Regions from separate parts of the Psychrobacter sp. ER1 genome, predicted to be linked through region 1. Evidence: riboswitches for the same ligand, from Rfam matches in the RefSeq annotation. Region 1 holds a riboswitch; the other holds the start of a gene.

Region 1 (4,433 bases):
CGTGCGGGCAAATCAAGCTCACCCATTACGAGTCGCAGCCAACGGCGAATAAGGGCATCCAAGCCGAGTTTGAAGTTCATTTATCCAAACTGGCTACTAATATAGACAGCTTGTTTTTGTGTTATCAGCCGACACGCCGCTGAATCAAATTCAATCGCTTGAGATTGGCATTTGGCAGCAATCACAAAAGGCGCAGGCAGAATATCAAGCAGCAGACTTTGCCCAGCAGCAAGCCAGTATGCTGATGCAGCTGTATCGTAAGAGTGGCGTGTGGCGAGTATCTAACGTCGCGCAAGGCTTTAATGGTGGACTGGCCGCCATCGTGCAGCATTTCGGTGGTGACGTAGAAGAGAGTAGCCCACAAGTACTCGAGCCGACCGTAGCGCCAGTTCAAACAAAACCATCGCTAGAAAAAGTCATGCTAGACAAAGCGCCCAAGTTGGTTAATCTGGCCAAAAAAGCCACCATATCGCTTGAGAAACGCCAGTTGCAGCAATTAACCGCAAAGGTAGCGTTGGTGTTAGATGCCTCAGGATCAATGAACAGACAGTACAAAAAGGCCGCGTGCAAGAGGTGGTCAACCGCTTATTGCCATTGGCAGTGAGCTTCGATGACGACCAAGCGCTAGACTGCTGGGCGTTTGCCCGAGATCCGCAGTATTTAGGCGAGATTGGGCTGAGCAACTATGACGGTTTTATTGACAGCGCTCATGGCGGCTGGCGCAAATGGGCACTTGGTCCACGCGTTAATAACGAAGCAGAGGTCATGAAAGCCGTGACGGAGTTTTATCAAAAGGACGGCTTGGATGTGCCTATCTATGTGCTATTTATCAGTGATGGCGGGGTGAATGACAATCGCGGCATCACTAGAGTCATGACGGATGCGGCAAAATTACCGATATTTTGGCAGTTTGTGGGCTTGGGTGGTCGTGGTTATGGCATCCTAAAAAAGCTAGACGACATGACAGGACGCGTGATTGATAATTGCGACTTTTTTGAACTCGATGACTTGGATGATATCAGCGAAGAAGCTTTGTACGAAAACATGCTAGAAGAGTTCCCAAGTTGGCTCAAAGAAGCCAAGCAGCTTGGTATCGTGCAGTAGTAATCTTGTTATTCTACTATCAATACATAAAAAACCGCCATAGTGTTTGCTGTGGCGGTTTTCTACTATTCAAAATATCTTAACTTCTAAAATCTCTATAGCGTCCACAGCGATTGATACTGCTCATCAGTTAACGTCACGATATCGATCTCGGCTAGCATCTCACGCAGTTCTTGCCATTTATTTGCATTAGGTGTGATTGGTGTGATCAATCTGCCCAACGTATTATCAATAATCGCATCCATTAGTGTATCTGCTTCGGTTTTACTATAGTCATAATACATACGGTGAGCAGTCTCTGGCTCGTTTTTGCACAGTTCTGTCATCTGGTTAGTTACTTGAATAAAGGTATCTATCGCATCTTTTTCGCGCTATAGATCTCATCCGTCGTGAGAATTTCTAACGCCGAAAAGTTAGGGTAAGGTGACAGATGCTGATCGATAAACGTAAAGTCTAACCCTTCATGAGTCGCCTCAACACCTTCAAAATTATAAAAGCACAGCCATGCACCATCTAGTCTTGGGTCTTCTTGCAAGTTTTTTATATGATAAAAGTCTTTTTGTACAAAGGTCACATTATCACGGCTGATACTAAAGCCATTTTTCTTTGCATAGCGCGTTAATATCTCAAAGCCAATACGATTGGTTTTTTCTTCAGCGGCAGGGGTGCAAATGCAGATAGGCTGATTGTTTTTGAGCTTATCCATACTAGCGCGCTGCATTAATATGCCGCCATCGGTCTCAAAAAGCAGCCCAGCGCCCGCAAGTTAGGCGCGTAATGCTCAAATAGATGGATAGGCTCATTGACATGCAAATCGATGCTCTGGTTCTGTAGTTCGGCAAAGCCATCATAGTGATCATCTGGCTCGATAATAGTGATATCAAGCCCTGCTTGCTCATATGCGCCCGTGGTCACACCAGCGATAAAGGGCAGATGATCAGGGTTTAAAAACCATTCGAGGGTCAGAGTAAGTTTGGTGGTCGGCTGCATGGTTGTTCCCTTTTAAGTATAGAAAACAATCAGACTGATACGATTAAGTAAAACAAGAAAGGCCAAATAAGAAAAGTGAAGTCTCGATGCTAACTGTCAGATGCTCGGTATTTGATATGGTCAACACTATCAGTACGTCATCTATAGACTGCTCTTATTTATAGACCTCTGAGGGCGTGTCACGCTTGTTTCCTACGTCAGTGCTAACTGCTTCAGGTTCACGGGTGTGTCTCAGCGATGATGTGGGCTGTGTCTACAGCGTTAAATCAAAGCACCCCGACAAGATTGATTGTTATTGCATTATTTTTGATCAGTACTGCTAATGAATCCGTACTGCGAATGGCTATTATCGATAGTTACTGCATCATCATAGACGACTTACAAGATGGGATGCAAGCGTATCGGGAATGACGATGGCAAGTAATGACTGATGTTCGTTAACCGCTCTTTATGATAGCTGTTGTTTACCACAGCTACTGATAGTTATTTTTAGCGACGTGTTAATAGAAGAGTGCAGCATTTATTATTGGTACTTACCCAATTACTAACCAAACATACCTATCAATAGCAAAAACCTTATATAAATAGTCTTGTGCGCAGACGGGCGATATTGCATGATTAGCCTTCTATGCCGCTGCTTATATAATAGGCGCTACTCTAAACAATCGACACTTGGCATAACTGACAACTTACACGACCGACAACTTATATGACCGACAATAAAAAGCGTTCTATTACCGACCTAAGACTGATCAATCCAACAGCCCAATGCTGCGTTGGACCTTTGTGACGCTTGGTTGGTTGTTTTTTATCTTAGGGATTATCGGTATATTGCTGCCAGTGATGCCCACAGCGCCTTTTATCTTGCTAGCAGCAGGTTGCTGGGCACGCAGTTCTCGACGCTTTCATTTTTGGCTGATTAATCATAAATACTTTGGTAAATTCGTCCGTGATTGGGAAGAGAATCATGCCGTTCCGCTTTATGCCAAGTGTTTAGCGACGGTTATGATGGCAGCATCGACAATTATGTTATTTTATCGTTTGCCTGCTGATATGATGTGGATGGCATGGGCGGTAGCCACTGTCTGTAGTGGGGTAGCGATATATTTGTTCCGTTTACCAAATGCCTAAATCCGTTGCAATTTGCGCCAAAATCGGTCAATAAACGGCTCTGGTTACACGAAATATGAGATAAGACTTGCGATACTGGGATGTACCCCTTATAATACGCCCAAGCTTAAGAGCAGTTCTGCACCAAATCATTACCTCGTAGTATTAGTTATAATCCTTCGTTTTAATATTTATCGTTCAGTAGCTATTTGCAAGCGTTACCGGTCACTAGACCATTAATAAATTTAAAAGTAGGATTATACTATGTCAGACGTTCAAAAAGGTACAGTTAAGTGGTTCAACGAAGCTAAAGGCTTTGGTTTTATCGCTCCAGAAACTGGCGCAGACGTTTTTGCTCATTACAGCGAAATCACTGGTTCAGGTTTCAAAACTTTGGCTGAAGGCCAAGAAGTTGAGTTCACTGTAACTCAAGGCCAAAAAGGCCCACAAGCACATAACATCGTTGCTATCTAATTTGTCTTTATAGACAGATAGATGAATAGATGTAGAAAAGCGAACCTTCGGGTTCGTTTTTTTCGTCTGTGATTTGGTATTTAGAGATTTAGTGTTCAAAGCATTAGTACTTAAAAGATTGGTATTTAAGAGGTTGATATTTAAGGTACTGGTATTAAAGCTAGTACTAGTCCAAGATTAAAAGTTTTAGCCAGTTATATTAGACCGAATAACAGATACAAAAGGGCCTCTGACTATAAATAGTTGGAAGCCTTTTATATTATGCAGTGAAGTAAGAAGCTAAAACTCAAAATTCGGATTACTACATAAAGCTAATGCCGATATTAATTAGACCACCGCCCAGTATTAACCAACCAAACATAATAGCACCTAAGATAAGCGGTCTAACGCCAGCTTGTTTGATCGCACTTAGATGCGTGGTCAAACCTAATGCAAACATAGCCATCGTAAGTAATACATCATCTAGCATCACCATACTGCGTACGATACTCTCAGACATCGGCACCCATGTATGTATCAACACAATGCCAATAAAAATAAACGCAAACCATGGCACTTTAACTTGTTTAACACGAGTCATAAATGATGCTGTCTCGTTTTTATTATCTTCTTCTACAGCTGCGCTATCTACGGTACGATCTTTGGTTAGCGCAAACGATAACACAAGCAGGAAAGGTGCAAGCATCATAACGCGTATCATCTTGGTCACGACCGCAGTATCGCCAATCTCAGTATTGATTGCATTACCTGCGACT
Region 2 (4,433 bases), 610 kb from region 1:
ACTTAAACGGTATGAGTAAGCATATTTATCGAGATGTATCCATCAAATTTGCTGTGTTAAAACCTCTCAAATAACTACCGGAGAATAGTTATTCGAGAGGATAACTTGTCAGTTGCTAAATAGTATTTAGCAAAAACAAATTACTGAGCTGGCTTGTAGACAGGCTGTCCATCGCTACCTTTCACTTCGTTCCACTTCTCTTTGAACAAGGCTACTGCCGTGTCAGAGAATGGTACGTAGTCTAGTTCCATGGCGCTGTCATCACCTTGGGTATAAGCCCAGTCAAAGAAGTTCAATACGCCAGCGACTTGCTGAGGATTTTCTGGTTGCTTATGTACCAAGATAAAGGTCGCAGCAGCGATAGGCCATGCTTGGTCAGTTTCAGAGTTGGTGATGACTTTATAAAAGCCTTCTTGTTGTGACCAGTCGATATCACCTGCCGCAGCAAACGTCTCAGCAGATGGCTGTACGATGTTACCAGCTGCGTTTTTCAGCGCAGTATGTGACATTTTATTTTGCTTAGCGTAAGCATACTCAACATAACCGATAGAGTTTTTCATGCGGTTTACGTAGCTTGAAACGCCTTCGTTACCTTTACCGCCTGCACCAGTAGCAGAGGTCGGCCATTTGACGGTTTTATCAACGCCAACAGTGTCTTTCCAGTCTGGTGAAACCTTGGCAAGATAGTCAGTGAAGTTGAAGGTCGTACCTGAACCATCTGAGCGGAATACTGTTGTGATTGGGGCATCTGGCAAGGTCAAATCTGGGTTCATCGCCTTAATCGCAGGGTCATTCCAGTTGCTAATCTTACCCAAATAGATATCAGCTAAAGTCGTACCGTCTAGCTTCAGTGCACCAGGCTCAACGCCATCAATGTTGACGATTGGTACAACACCACCGATGACTGTTGGGAACTGAATCAGACCTGCTTCGTCTAACTCTTCAGGCGTCATTGGGGCATCAGAAGCACCAAAGTCTACTGTTTTTGACTGAATTTGTTTGATACCACCAGATGAGCCAATCGACTGATAGTTGACTTGGCCACCAGTCGCAGCATTGTAATCATATGACCATTTCGCATAGATAGGCTGCGGGAATGACGCACCTGCACCTGTAATATTCATAGCGATATTTTCAGCAGATTTAAAATCTGACGTAGCAGAAGATGCTGTCTGAGAGGTTGTTTCAGCTGTTGTCACAGCGCTACTGCTAGTATCAGCAGTTGGCTCCGCTGTATCTGTTGACTTATTACACGCCGTAAGCATTAATGTACAACTGACGGCCACTGCTAATAACGAATAACGCATGTAGGACTCCTGAAGTTTAACAACGGTATAAAAAAGCATTGCTTGTGATATGCGTGTTATCTTGCCAAATCTTTATGACAGTTTAATGACAACTTCTAGAATCCTTCATTCGCTTTACATAATATTTGAACAATTTGTCTACAACCTAGTAATACTAAGTACCCTCATCTATCAACACTCAAAAAAATTATTCACGAAAATATTGAACCGTGTGTTTGACACAGAATATTTGTATCCAAATACTATTAGCCGTTGGTACAGAATTTTGTTAGTATGAAGGCTGATTTACAACACTGACAGACTCGGGGTGCGGTGTATTTTTGGCTCACTTTATTAAACTTGCTTTATCAAAGTAGTCGCCTTGATACATTCGCTGAGAGATCACCCGCCGAACCTGATGCGGTTAGTACCGACGCAGGGAAGTCTTAAGCACTTTGTTATTTATGACAAAGGGCGCGTAGAAATACATTTTTATCGTCACTATTGTCTTAATATGCGTAATGCATAAACAGATAAGAAGAGAGGATATAAAGCTGCGTCCAATATTTGATGATCACCATGCGCGACGATACTTTTTGGTCGAAGTTGTGGGTTCATGATATAAATTTGTCTAGATGATGGATGCCTACCCCCGCAGATACTGGCGGTGTTGATTTTATTCAAAAACCAACACGCTAGGACAGCATATGACTACTGCAGACACCACCTCAATTGCACCGAAAGCCCAAACGCATAACCCAGCCGACAACTCAACGCTTGCTTCAAATGCTGCTGACACGACCAACGTCAAAGCAGATAAAAAAGCAGATGCGTTAAAAACCCCTGCTCACCGTGCCGCAAGTGATGCCCGTTTCGAAGAAGATGCACGCGACTTGCACCGTATTTTACCTGCCTCAAGAAAAGTCTATATCGAAGGCTCAAGACCTGACATCCAAGTACCGATGCGTGAAATCAGCTTGGCTGATACACCTGTAGGTGGCACTGGAGATAAAGACGGTGAGCATAATCCGCCGTTTTATGTATATGACACCTCAGGTGTATATACCGACCCTAATGTCGATATCGACCTCACACGTGGATTGCCAAAATTGCGTGAGAACTGGATCGCAGAACGCGGTGATACCGAGCAATTAAGCGGCCTATCTAGCTCATACGGACAAGCGCGTGCTCGCGATATCAGCACTGCCAATCTTAGATTTGCTCATATTGATAAACCGCGTCGCGCCAAAGCAGGACAGAACGTCACGCAAATGTACTATGCACGCCGTGGCATCATCACTCCTGAGATGGAATATATCGCCATACGCGAAACGCAAAAGCAGCATGAACTGACCGATATGCGTCAACATGATGGAGAAAGCTTCGGTGCCAATACGCCTCAAATCATCACCCCTGAATTTGTTCGCGATGAAGTGGCGGCTGGACGCGCAATTATCCCAAACAACATCAACCACCCTGAATCTGAGCCGATGATCATCGGGCGCAATTTCTTGGTAAAAATCAATGCCAATATCGGTAACTCAGCGTTAGGTTCATCTATCGATGAAGAAGTATCCAAAATGACGTGGGCCACGCGTTGGGGTGCGGATACCATTATGGATTTATCAACGGGTAATCATATTCATGAAACCCGTGAATGGCTAATCCGTAACTCTCCTGTGCCGATTGGTACCGTACCGATTTATCAAGCATTAGAAAAAGTCGATGGCGTCGCAGAAGACCTAACGTGGGAGATATTCCGTGATACGTTGATCGAGCAAGCAGAACAAGGCGTAGATTACTTTACCATTCACGCCGGCGTACTATTACGCTATGTACCGCTCACCGCAAAGCGTCTGACAGGTATCGTCTCACGTGGTGGTTCAATCATGGCGCAGTGGTGTCTAGCCCATCACAAAGAAAGCTTTTTATATACGCATTTCGAAGACATCTGCGAGATTATGAAGCAGTACGATGTGGCATTTAGTCTAGGTGATGGCCTACGTCCTGGCTGCTTGCAAGATGCCAATGATGAAGCGCAGTTCGGTGAGCTACGTACGCTTGGTGAATTGACTAAAGTGGCATGGGATCACGATGTACAGGTGATGATCGAAGGCCCTGGACACGTTGCGATGAACCGCATCAAAGAAAACATGGACTTGCAGCTTGAGCTATGTGCTGACGCGCCTTTCTATACTTTAGGGCCATTAACCACAGACATCGCCCCAGGCTATGACCATATTACTAGCGCCATCGGAGCTGCGATGATTGGATGGTTTGGTACAGCGATGCTATGCTATGTCACGCCAAAAGAACACTTAGGTCTACCAAACAAAAAAGACGTTAAAGACGGCATTATTACTTATAAAATCGCTGCACACGCTGCTGACCTTGCTAAGGGTCATCCAGGAGCACAAGCACGTGACAACGCGCTATCTAAAGCCCGTTTCGAATTCCGCTGGGATGATCAGTTCAACCTAGCGCTCGATCCTGATACTGCACGTGAATATCATGATGAGACGTTGCCAAAAGACGCACACAAATCGGCACACTTTTGCTCCATGTGTGGCCCTAAGTTTTGTTCAATGAAAATCACTCAAAACGTGCGTGAATATGCAGCAGGGCTGGATAAAGCTGCTGCCAACCAAAAAGTAACGCCGCAAACAGGCGACTTAACTGACGCTGGTCATCTAATCAAAGAGGTAGATACAGAGCTCGTTGGACAAGTTGGTGAAGCCACTGCTGAGGAAATTCGCCAAGGCATGGCGGAGATGACTAAGAAATATAACAACGAAGGACGCCAGTTATATAAAGAGGTGTAGTGTTAATAACCTATGCTTTTGAAATAAGAAAAGCCCTACTATTTAAGTATTTGCACACTTATCTAGTAGGGCTTTTTTGCTTATTTACTCATGATTCATGTGCGAGTTTTTATTTACTACGTTTACACTTTCGACGCCTGATAAATCTCTTCAATTGAGGCATTAATGGTTTCAGCAAACTCGCTATCACTTTGTTGCTTACTCAAGCCTTCAGTAAAGGCACGCGAGAAGCTCGCAATCATACCTGGGTTTTGTTTGAGTTTGGCACAAGCATCGCTACGACTATAACCACCAGACAACGCCACAACTTTTAACACTTTAGGAT

The links. Region 1 has a riboswitch for thiamine pyrophosphate ahead of ACOBWA_RS12980 (ABC transporter substrate-binding protein). Riboswitches for the same ligand answer to the same signal wherever they lie in the genome.
Region 2: it holds a riboswitch for thiamine pyrophosphate, as region 1 does, so the genes downstream of both, thiC (phosphomethylpyrimidine synthase ThiC) here and ACOBWA_RS12980 (ABC transporter substrate-binding protein) in region 1, are expected to answer to the same signal.

Annotation. Positions count from the first base shown of each region.
Region 1 is NZ_CP184640.1:2,784,413-2,788,845, reverse strand. It holds gene ACOBWA_RS13005 (TerD family protein) at 1-143, shown strand, start outside; gene ACOBWA_RS13000 (TerD family protein) at 119-604, shown strand; gene ACOBWA_RS12995 (VWA domain-containing protein) at 574-1,104, shown strand; gene ACOBWA_RS12990 (hypothetical protein) at 1,200-1,430, opposite strand; gene ACOBWA_RS12985 (ABC transporter substrate-binding protein) at 1,457-1,825, opposite strand; gene ACOBWA_RS12980 (ABC transporter substrate-binding protein) at 1,825-2,094, opposite strand; TPP riboswitch at 2,267-2,383, opposite strand; gene ACOBWA_RS12975 (YbaN family protein) at 2,863-3,225, shown strand; gene ACOBWA_RS12970 (cold-shock protein) at 3,469-3,678, shown strand; gene ACOBWA_RS12965 (YeiH family protein) at 3,980-4,433, opposite strand, start outside.
Region 2 is NZ_CP184640.1:102,921-107,353, reverse strand. It holds gene pstS (phosphate ABC transporter substrate-binding protein PstS) at 141-1,307, opposite strand; TPP riboswitch at 1,601-1,745, shown strand; gene thiC (phosphomethylpyrimidine synthase ThiC) at 1,994-4,108, shown strand; gene ACOBWA_RS00485 (fructose bisphosphate aldolase) at 4,231-4,433, opposite strand, start outside.